DNA from 2 places in the Cupriavidus sp. DL-D2 genome. Region 1 is predicted to be linked to the other one. Evidence: predicted binding sites of a transcription regulator. Region 1 holds the regulator's gene; the other holds the start of a gene.
The links. The regulator sigma-54, encoded in region 1, starts transcription at its own class of promoters, with help from an activator protein. The targets are predictions, from matches to a motif close to TGGCANGNAANCTGCTTT.
Positions count from the first base shown of each region.

Region 2: ABDB81_RS29495 (GTP cyclohydrolase II) is a predicted target of sigma-54. The motif match lies at 3,096-3,113, and genes of this name have one in related genera.

Region 1 covers NZ_JBDKXK010000004.1:156,357-161,721, forward strand. Annotated here, with positions in the region: gene ptsN (PTS IIA-like nitrogen regulatory protein PtsN) at 16-471, opposite strand; gene raiA (ribosome-associated translation inhibitor RaiA) at 952-1,305, opposite strand; gene ABDB81_RS03660 (RNA polymerase factor sigma-54) at 1,356-2,837, opposite strand; gene lptB (LPS export ABC transporter ATP-binding protein) at 2,971-3,771, opposite strand; gene lptA (lipopolysaccharide transport periplasmic protein LptA) at 3,803-4,462, opposite strand; gene lptC (LPS export ABC transporter periplasmic protein LptC) at 4,530-5,159, opposite strand; gene ABDB81_RS03680 (KpsF/GutQ family sugar-phosphate isomerase) at 5,162-5,365, opposite strand, start outside.
Region 2 covers NZ_JBDKXK010000101.1:7,995-13,359, reverse strand. Annotated here, with positions in the region: gene ABDB81_RS29515 (hypothetical protein) at 1-87, opposite strand, end outside; gene ABDB81_RS29510 (amino acid ABC transporter permease) at 244-522, opposite strand; gene ABDB81_RS29505 (amino acid ABC transporter substrate-binding protein) at 666-1,580, opposite strand; gene ABDB81_RS29500 (acyltransferase) at 1,792-2,919, shown strand; gene ABDB81_RS29495 (GTP cyclohydrolase II) at 3,185-4,423, shown strand; gene ABDB81_RS29490 (URC4/urg3 family protein) at 4,420-5,365, shown strand, end outside.

The DNA of each region.
Region 1 (5,365 bases):
CGGGCGATTCCGGCGTTAGGGATGCCAGTCCGATAGCAACTGGTGGACGGCTTCCGGCGTGGGGAGCGTCGCCAGCCCTTCGCGCATTTCGCGGTCCGACAGCAACTGGGCAATTTCGGAAAGAATTTCCAGATGCTGCTGCGTGGCCTGCTCGGGCACCAGCAGGAAGATCAACAGCGAGACCGGCTTGCCATCGGGCGATTCGAACGGGATGGGTTCCGCCAGGCGCATGAAGCCCGCCAGCGGCTGCTTCAGGCCCTTGATGCGGCCGTGCGGAATGGCAACTCCAGCGCCAAGCCCGGTGGAACCCAGGGACTCGCGCGCAAAGAGGTTGTCGGTAACAGTGGCCCGCGCCACGCCATGGTTGTTCTCGAACAGGAGCCCGGCTTGCTCGAAGACCCGCTTCTTGCTGGTGACGGTGACGTCGAGATGGATGTTGCCAGGTGGCAGCAGTTTGGCCAAACGATTCATGGGCGATGCACGAGAAGTCCGAGTGACAAGCCGGCGCGCATGGACCGGCCCGCCGAGTTGGGGGCAATCAGGATATTGAGGTGCCAGTCGCCCGCATTGGAGCGTCCGGCCATTATAGAGCAGGGCTGCCACGCACTTGTGCGCTGCAGCGTCGCGCCTGCGGACTTCCGCCGCGAGGTCGTCGACCGGTTTGCCCACCCGAAATGCTGCCCGACCCGTGCGCCTGCAGGGCGCACCGCCGGTTCCGCATGACGGGACCGTTCTGCCTGTGATTTGTGGTGCAGCATACACCGACATGCGAGAGATGCGAACACCTTCGGTGTATCAATTCGTCGCTTAGTGGTGTCGAGGTAACGCGTGAGGAATGGAAAGTTGTGCGGCAACCGGACGCCCCATCAAAAAAGCCGCGCAGATGCGCGGCTTTGCTCTCTTCCTGTCAGTCCTCTCAGGACAACTGAAACTGTCGTTTCGTTGCGCTGGTTATTGTTGCTGTAGCTGCGCTTCGGCCATCTGGTACTTGACCGCCTCGCGGTCATGCCCTTGCACGCGATCCTTGTAGCGGATCACCTGGCGGTCGAGCTTGTCGACCAGACAGTCGATCGCCGCGTACAGGTCTTCATGATGGGCTTCGACGAAGATGTCCTTGCCTTTGAGGTGCAGATTGATTTCCGCGTACTGACGCTTGTCCTTTTCCTTGTGATTGTCGACTGATAGCAGCACGCTTACGCCAATGACCTGATCGAAATGTCTGACAATTCGCTCCAGTTTCGTTTCCACATACTCACGCAGCGGGGGCGTGATGTCGAGGTGGTGTCCACTGATCTTGAAGTTCATAGCGCTTCTCCTTCTGAAAGAGCCGCACCAGGCAGGCGGTTACGGCTCGGCTACAAAGACTTGCGGAGATTCACTGCGGGGATTTTCAATGCTTCGCGATATTTCGCCACCGTGCGGCGTGCGACCACAAAGCCCTGTTCGCCCAGCAGTTCGGCGATGCGGCTGTCGGAAAGAGGATTCCTGGGGTCTTCGGCTCCTATCAGTTGCTTGATCAGCGCGCGTATAGCCGTGGATGAGGCCGCGCCACCCGTCTCCGTGGAGACGTGGCTTCCGAAGAAGTACTTCAACTCGAAAGTACCCATCGGCGTGGCCATGTACTTGTTCGTTGTGACCCGGGAAATGGTCGACTCGTGTAAACCCAGTGTATCGGCAATTTCACGCAAAACCAAGGGGCGCATCGCGATTTCCCCGTGCGAGAAAAAGTTCTTTTGACGCTCCACAATCGCCTGCGACACCCGCAGGATCGTATCGAATCGTTGCTGGATGTTCTTGATGAGCCACCGTGCTTCCTGCAGCTTTTGCTGCAGTCCGGCAGCCCCTGCCTCGCCCTTCGCACCGCGCAGAATCTGCGCGTACATATCGTTGATGCGCAGGCGCGGCATCACGTCCGGATTGAGCTGCGCGATCCATCCGCTGCCGCTCTTGCGTACAAACACATCCGGCACCACGAAGTCCGCTTCCGGACGGCTGTACGCGTGTCCTGGATACGGTGCGAGGGAGCGGATCAATTCGTGCGCAGCCTTCAATGCTATTTCGTCCACCTGCAGGGCTTTCTTGAGCCGGGTGTAATCCCGTACGGCCAGCAGTTCCAGATGATGATTGACGATAGTCAGCGCCAGTTCGCGCTGCGGGTGCTTCAACCGCTTCAACTGCAAACTCAGGCACTCCGCAGCGTTCCGTGCCCCGACACCGGGTGGATCGAAGCTCTGCAGCAGCGTAAGTATCGCCTGCACCTCATCCACTTCGAACTCGAGTTCTTCCGGGAGTTCCGAACAAATTTCCTCGAGCGAGGCGCTCAGGTAACCGTCGTCGTCGAGCGACTCGATCAGGAAAATGGCCAGGCCCTTGTCGCGCACCGAGATCTTGAGTGGCGTGAGCTGCTCCATGAGGAACTCGCGCAGCGTCGGATCGGCGTCGCGCAGTTGCATCGGCGTCTTCTCGTCTTCGTCGCCTTGCGGGCGTCGCGCGAAGTCGTCGAGGCTCCAGTCGTTGCCGTAGTCCTCGCTGCCGGTATCGTTGTAGTTTTCCTCTTCGCCACCCGCCGCGCCATCGGCACGTTCGGTGCCGTTGGCCTGGGGTTCGGCCGGTGCGGGTGCCGGTGCGGTCTGGAGGTTGACCGAGCCGTCCGCGGCCACGCGCAGCGGACTATCCAGCCAGTCGTTCTCGCGCTCGAGCAACGGATTTTCCGTCAGCGCCTGCTCCACTTCCTGCTGCAGTTCCAGCGTGGAAAGCTGCAACAGCCGGATCGACTGTTGCAGCTGCGGGGTCAGGGCCAGATGCTGGGAGAGGCGGAGCTGAAGCGAAGGTTTCATGCGACCTATTCTATGCGCATCTTTCCGTTGTTGGAACGGAATTTGCTAGAACCTATCGCCCAACCTTGCGTGATCGGAAACGGCTTTGGAAAAACGGTGTGCAGCGTGGGCAGAAATTGCCGCACCGCACGCATCACATGCGGAAATTCTCGCCCAGATAGACGCGGCGCACAGATTCGTTGGCGATGATTTCCTCTGGCAGGCCGGATGCCAGCACCGTACCTTCGCTGATGATGTACGCGTGGTCGCAGATGCCCAGCGTCTCGCGAACATTGTGGTCGGTAATCAGCACGCCAATGTTGCGGGCCTTCAGGAAACTCACGATCCGCTGGATTTCGCCCACGGCGATAGGGTCCACACCGGCAAACGGTTCGTCCAGCAGGATGAAACGCGGCGACGACGCGAGCGCGCGGGCAATTTCCACCCGGCGGCGCTCACCGCCCGACAACGACAGTGCCGGGTTGTTGCGCAGGTGCGCGATCTGCAGGTCGTCCAGCAGGGAGTCGAGCCGGCGGTCGATCTCGGCCTTGGTCAGCGACTTGCCGTTTTCCACCTGCAACTCCAGCACGGCGCGGATGTTTTCCTCGACGTTGAGCTTGCGGAAGACCGACGCTTCCTGCGGCAGATAGGACAGGCCCATGCGCGCGCGCTCGTGGATCGCAAGGCCGCTGATGTGCTTGTCGTCCAGCACGATGTCGCCTTCGTCGAGTGCCACCAGCCCCACGATCATGTAGAACGATGTGGTCTTGCCCGCGCCGTTCGGACCCAGCAGGCCCACCACTTCGCCGCTCTTCACGTCAAGCGAGACATCCTTGACCACCGTGCGCGTACCGTAACGCTTCTTCAGATGGCGGACGACCAGCGTGCTGCTGTCGGTGCGGACGCTCGCAGCGGAAGAGGCGGCAGGGGAGGCGAGGGTGGCGGAGTCGTTCATCGGATACGGAGGCGATAGAAGGGGCTGTGTTTCAGGGCTTGGCCGGGGCCGTGGACGGCTTCAGGTCCAGCGGGGCGCCGCTCGCGGCGGGGGCGCTGGCATCGGCGCGCGGCGACAGCACGGCGCGTACGCGGCCCGACGGGTTGCCCGCGGTGGTGTTGTTGTCGCCGCCGGTGGCGGTGTAGTACTCGTTGCGGCTGTCATAGGTGATCACGGCGCCGCGGATTTCGTCGAGGATCTTGGCGCCGACGCCCGAGACACGTGCAGCGCGTGCGTGGCCGATCAGCTTGTTGACCTCGGTCTTGCCATCGTATTCGATGCGGTCGCCCCAGCCGTCGATGTATTCGTCCACGCCGTCGCGCTTCTGGCGGATGTACGCCTGGCGGCCCGGCTTGGACGTGGCAATGGCGTACTGGTAGCCCTCGGGGTCCGTGCGCAGTTCGGCAGCGTCGGATTTCAGCACCATCGTGCCCTTGGTCAGCACCACGTTGCCGGTGAGGGTGTAGATCTGCTTGACGTCATCGTAGCTGGCATTGTCCGCTTCGAGCACGAGGGGCTTGGCCTGGTCCGCGCGCTCGGCAAAAGCGGGCTGGACCATGCTCATGGCGAGCGCGAGTCCGAGGGCGGCTAGGGCCGTCAATCGGGCGGGCGCCGGGCGGCGACAGGACGATGTCGACAGGGATGCAGTCATGTTTGGCAAATGATGAGATAGGGAAGGCGGCCAGGCGATGCGGCAGGACGAGCCTGCCAGCTGGGTGTCACTGGGTCCTGGCCTGCCCCTGCGGCGGGTTCATGACGATCGTGCCGCGTACGTTGCCCAGCAATTGTACTTCGCGGGTGACGTTGTTGAAGATCAGCCCGTTGGCCGTCATGACCGAAGGTCCGCGCGTCAGCTCCACGTTCTTGTCTGTCTTGACGATGTCGTCATTGACGAGCAGCTGGAAGTATTGCGACGTGGCGGTCATGCGCGGATCCTTCGACGGATCCACGCCGGCCTGCCGCACGATCACGGCGTTGCCGTAAAGGTCGATGATCGTGCCCTCGGCGTTCATGACGCCGCGATTGGCGTTGGCGGTCACGGGCGGGCGGTCCGGCTGGAAGGCACGCATGGCCGGCTTGGTCACGTCGTAGGTCTGGTCATCCTCGAAGTGGACCATCTTCACTCCGGTGAAGCGGATCTTGGTCGTGCCATCCGCAGCCAGTTCCGTGGCCGAGAACCGTTCCATCCAGTAGTCCGGTTCGTGGCGCTTGGTGCGTGACTGGTCTGTGCCGGTGCTCGGCGAGTTCAGTTGGACGAGCCAGAACGTGCTGCCGGCGACGATGGCCATCAGCAGCAGCGGCAACAGCCGCATGACCACACCCGTGAGTCTGGACAGGAAGTCCGGCATGTTCAGATGACCTTGGCACGCGTAAGGTCATGGATGTGCAAGGCACCGACCAGGCGGCCATCGTTGTCGACGACGAGCAACTGGTTGATGCGGTTTGCTTCCATGACCTGCACCGCTTCCACCGCGAGCTGGTCCTGGTTGACCATGCGCGGGTTGCGGTGCATGACCTCGCCGATGGGCACGGTCTTCCAGTCGGTAGAGGTCTC
Region 2 (5,365 bases), on a different contig from region 1:
CGAATCCTGGAATCGGACAGTTGGAAAGCACTGATGGCACTCTTTGGGTGGCTCAACTTCTTGCAAACATGCCTCGTCTTCGCCCATAACAGTGGTTGCTTCGCATGTGAAAGAAGCGACCCATTTTAGGCAGAACGACTCTGCTTGAACCGCTCTGATGCAGTTTGAGGCACAAAATGAGAAAGGAGCCCAAAGGCTCCTTTTTTGTTGCAGTCCGATTGCCTCAACAATCGGTTGTCTGTCTTAATTCGCCGGCGCAGCCTTCTTCGTTTCCTTCTTGGCCTTCGGCTTCTTCGGGGCGGCGGACTGGTCAGTCAGGTCGGCACGGGTGCTCTTGTTCGCGCCCTGCGAATACGGGTCGAACTTGTCGCCGGACTTGGCGCCCTGGCTGTACGTGTCGAACTTCTCGCCTGCCTTGGCGCCTTGCGAATACGGGTCGAAGGACTTCTTGTCCTGGGCAATGGCCGTCACGGAAGCGGCGGCGAGACCCAGCGCGATGGCGGTGGCGATGACTTTCTGCATGGTGTTTCTCCTGAGTTTGCCGCTTTCCGGCGGTTCGCGTTATGCACGATGTACCGGAAGGTAGATCGCGCCCAAGCTAGTGTGGACAACGGTGGATGGGCCGTCAACTCAGGAGTTCTCCGGGGGTTGTGCCCCGGAAATGCTTACTCCGTCACAGCGTCCGACGGATGCTTCCAGGCGTTGACCACTTCGGCGGATGGGGCCAGGGCGAGGTTGGTGCCGCGCGCGCCAATGGGCTGCTGGAACCAGCGCTTTTGCAGCGCCGAGGCGTCCGGGCTGGAGAATGTCCTGACCAGCGTCTGGTCGACCAGTTGCTTCCAGGCCGGATCGGCCTTCGAGAGCATCAGCGCGTTCTGTTCCACCGACAGCGCCGGGCCGACGATCACATATTGCGAGGGATCTTTCGACTTGGCGCGCAGGCCGGCCAGCAGCACATCGTCCATGACGAATGCCTGGGCGCGGCCGGTTTCCAGCAGCAGGAACGATTCGCCATGATCCTTGGCGTAGACGTCATGAAAGCCATATTCGCCCTTGAGGCGGCGAACGTGGCGGTCGCCCGTGGAGCCAGCGCTGGTGACCACGGTCTTGCCGCGCAGGTCGTCGAACGACTTGATGCCCGAATCGGCACGGACCAGCATGCGCACGGTAGAGACATAGTGCGACACGCTGAATGCCACCTGCTTCTGGCGCTCCAGCGTATTGGTATTCGGCGCGCAATCCAGATCGACAAGGCCGTTCACCACGGTAGGCACGCGGTTCTGCGGCGTCAGCGGAAGCCAGCGCACCTTCAGATCCTTGAGCCCGAGCTTCTGCTTGGCGGCCTCCGCCACGCGCAGGCACAGGTCCACTGCGTAGCCAGCCGGCTGGCCTTTGTCGTCACCGAACGAGAACGGCAGCGCCGATTCGCGGTAGCCGAGCGTAATCGTGCCGGTGTCGCGGATCTTGTCGAGGACCGGGGTTTGCGACGACTGCGCCTGGGCGGCGGGCAGCAGCACGGCGGCAAGCGCGATGCCGGCGAGCAGGCGTTGCAGGGCAGTCGGGAGGGCGGAGAGCAGCATGGGTTCAGGAGCGAGTGCAGGCAAAGACGTGAGGGTATACCCGGCGGTGGCTGCCCCAAACAACTGTTTTCTTATGAGCTAATTCGCCGTTCCGGTGCGCGCGCCGACCGTTGTGGCCGTATCAAATGCTTACCGGCGTTACGCCCGATGTCGATTCCGGGCGCACCAATCCGGTTACAATCGCGCCCACTTTGTACCTTTTACATAACAAATGGGCCCCCGTCCTTCCCGTCTGGCTTGCGTCGACGCACTGAAGGCGGTCAGCTCGCAGCTGATCGTATTGCATCACCTGGCGTTCTACGGACCGATGTCGGACGCCGCCCAGTCGCTGGCGCCTGGCCTGATTGGCTGGCTAGCCGACTACGCGCGCATTGCGGTCCAGGTCTTCCTTGTCATCAGTGGATTCCTTGCCGCCCGTAGCCTGGCGCCGGGCGGCGTCCTGACCCTGCAAAGTCCACTGGCCGCCTTGTGGCGCCGTTACCAGAAGCTTGTGGTGCCGTATGCCTTCGCGATTGTCGTGGCGATCGTCGGTGCCGCCATCGCGCGTGCATGGATGCACCATGACTCGATTCCGGCTGCGCCGGAACTGGCGCAGTTCGTCGCCCATATCCTGTTGCTGCACAACATTCTGGATGTGGACGCGCTGTCGGCGGGTGTCTGGTATATCGCCATCGACCTGCAACTCTTTGCGCTGCTGGTGATGGCGCTGTGGCTGGCGCGCGGGGTGTCTCGCCAGTGGCTCTCGCTTGGCGTGCCGATCGTGGCGGTGCTGGCCGCGGCTTCGCTGTTCTGGTTCAACCGCGATGCCCATTGGGACATCTGGGCGGTATACTTCTTCGGTGCGTACGGCCTGGGCGCCCTGGCTTTCTGGGCATCGAGCCCGGGGCGTTCGCTGCTGCCGCTGGTATTCCTGGCTGCGATGGGTGTGGCGGCACTGGCGGTGGACTTCCGGCTGCGAATTGCCGTGGCGCTGGCTACCGCGCTGCTACTGGCGCTGGCGCGCCGGGGTGGATGGATGGAGCACTGGGGGTCCGGCGGTCTGTCCGCACGATGGTTTGCGCGCTTGTCGGCCCGTTTCGGCGGCATCTCCTATTCGGTGTTCCTGGTGCATTTCCCGGTGTGCCTGGTCGTCAATGCCATCGTGTTCCATCTTGCACCGGGCCAGCCGTGGTGGAATGCCCTGGGCATGGCCGTCGCGTGGGGCGCCAGCAACGTGGCCGGTGCCGTGTTCCACCGTTATGTGGAGTCAGCCGATCCGATCCGGGCAGTTGTGGCATGGCTCATCGCTGGCTCGCCAGCGCGCAGCAAGACAGGGATCGAAGAGCGCGCGGGCGGCTGACGCGGCGGCTTCGGGAAGGAAAACGGCACGTCTCGCGGCGTGCCGTTTTTCTTTTGAGGTTCAGGATTCGGTGCGCGTGCACCGCGATGTACCGTGTCCGCCACAGGTGGGTGCCCGTCTTGCACAGGCGCGGTGCGTACGGGATGCCACTAACGGTAACAACCCCAGTTGGGCGTTGGCATGATGGTTGCCTAGTATGGACATATAAACCTGACCATCTGGTCAGGATTCAGGTACCGGTCCATACCCGGAAGACGAGGCTGCCATGTCCGATCACATCGTCCTGACTTCGCACGCGCGGCGCGACAAGCCCGCCGAGGCCATTCACTGGGGTGCCTCCACGGCGGCGGAGCGCGGACCTGTGATTGCCAGCCTGACCGACCCCGCGCAGCGCAACGTGATCGGCACCCATTCGGGCGCCTATGCCATCTATCGTGCGCTGGCCGTTGCCTCGGGTACGCTGCCGCGCGGGCACCGGCCGGACCTGACCGATACCGCGCCGGCCGAGGCCATCGGCCCGCACGCGCAATGGGGCGACCCGGACAAGATTGTTTCGCTGGACCCCTGGGGCCATCTGGTCTCCACGGTGTTTGCCGACCGCATCGCGGCGGGTGTCGATATCCGTCCCACCATCGCAGTCACCCGCGCACATATCAACATGCCCGAACTGGTGGCGGGCATTGCTGCGGGCCGGCTCAAGCCCGATGGCGACATCCTCCATGCCAACGGCGATGTGCGCGTGACCAAGGCCGCCATCGATCCGGTCTGGTACCTGCCCGGCATCGCGCGCCGCTTCGACATCAAGGAAAGCATCCTGCGCCGCAGCCTGTTCGAGCAGACCGGCGGCATGTTTCCGGAACTCGTGACGCGACCCGACCTGAAAGTCTTCCTGCCCCCCATCGGTGGCATGACGCTGTATTTCGTCGGCGATGTGAGCAAGCTGGGACAGCCGGAGACCCGCGTGGCCTGCCGCGTGCACGACGAATGCAACGGTTCCGATGTCTTCGGCTCGGACATCTGCACGTGCAGACCTTATCTGGCCCACGGTATCGAAGTGTGTATCGAGATGGCGCAACAGGGCGGCGTAGGCCTGGTGGTCTATAACCGGAAGGAGGGCCGCGCGCTGGGCGAGGTGACCAAGTTCCTGGTCTACAACGCCCGCAAGCGCCAGGTGGGCGGTGACCGCGCAGAAACCTACTTCGCGCGCACCGAATGCGTGGCAGGCGTGCAGGACATGCGGTTCCAGGAGCTGATGCCCGATGTCTTCCACTGGCTCGGCATCAAGCGGATCGACCGCTGGGCCTCGATGAGCAACATGAAGCATGGCGCGCTGACGGCGCAGGGGATCGAGGTGGTGGAGCAGGTGGCCATCCCCGAGGCGCTGATCCCGGCTGACGCGCGCGTGGAAATCGATGCGAAGGTGGCGGCGGGTTACTTCACCAGTCTCACGCCGCCGGACGCCAACGAACTGGCCCTGGCCAAGGGCAGGGGGTTGAACGAATGACCGAGTATGCCGAAGGGGAAACCCGCGGCTGGCACACGCCCGTGCCCGCCGAACATCCCGCCTCCGTATTGCTGAGCGGGGAAGCGGTGCGCACGCACTGCGCGATGGTGACCGAATTCGTCGCGTCGGGCGAATCGGAGCTGTTCACATGGCATCCCGACCGCGTGGCAGCCATTGCCGATTACGTGGCCGGGACGATCAAGCGCCGCTATCCGGACCTGAAGGTGCCGTATCACAGCCGCTGGCGACACTTCGAGAGCGGCGGGCCGGGTAACGATGCGATCAACCGCTGGCAGATCCTGTGCGAGCGGGCGGGCATGACCGGGGCCGATCATTGCGCCGACCGCGCCCGTATCGGCATCGACCTCGTGATCCCCAGCGTGCTGCTCGACGCCGGGGCCGGGCCGGACTGGCGTTATCGCGATCCGGCCAGCGACATGATGCTGACGCGCTCCGAAGGTCTCGGCGTGGCCAGTTTCGATCTTTTCGCGCGTGGCGGCTTCTCGGCCGAGATGGGCGATCCGCTGCGCGCGGACGCCGAGCGCCTGGCGTCGATCGACGCCTCCACCATTGCCACGGCCTTTCAGGTGGCCCAGCACAATCCGCTGGTTGGCCTCGAAGGACGGGCCGGCCTGCTGCGTCGACTGGGCGAGGTCATGCAGGCCACGCCCGCCGTGTTCGGCACGCCGGCGCGGCTGGGCAACCTGTTCGATTACCTGAGCAGCCATGCGCAGGATGGACGCATCGAAGCGGCCTTCGTATTGCGCACGCTGCTGGTGGCGCTCGGTCCGGTGTGGCCGGGACGCGTGCAGGTAGAGGGTGTGTCGCTGGGCGACTGCTGGCGGCATCCGGCGGCGCCGGGCGGGCTGGTGCCATTCCACAAGCTCACGCAGTGGCTGACTTACTCGCTGCTGGAGCCGCTGGAAGATGGCGGGCTGACGG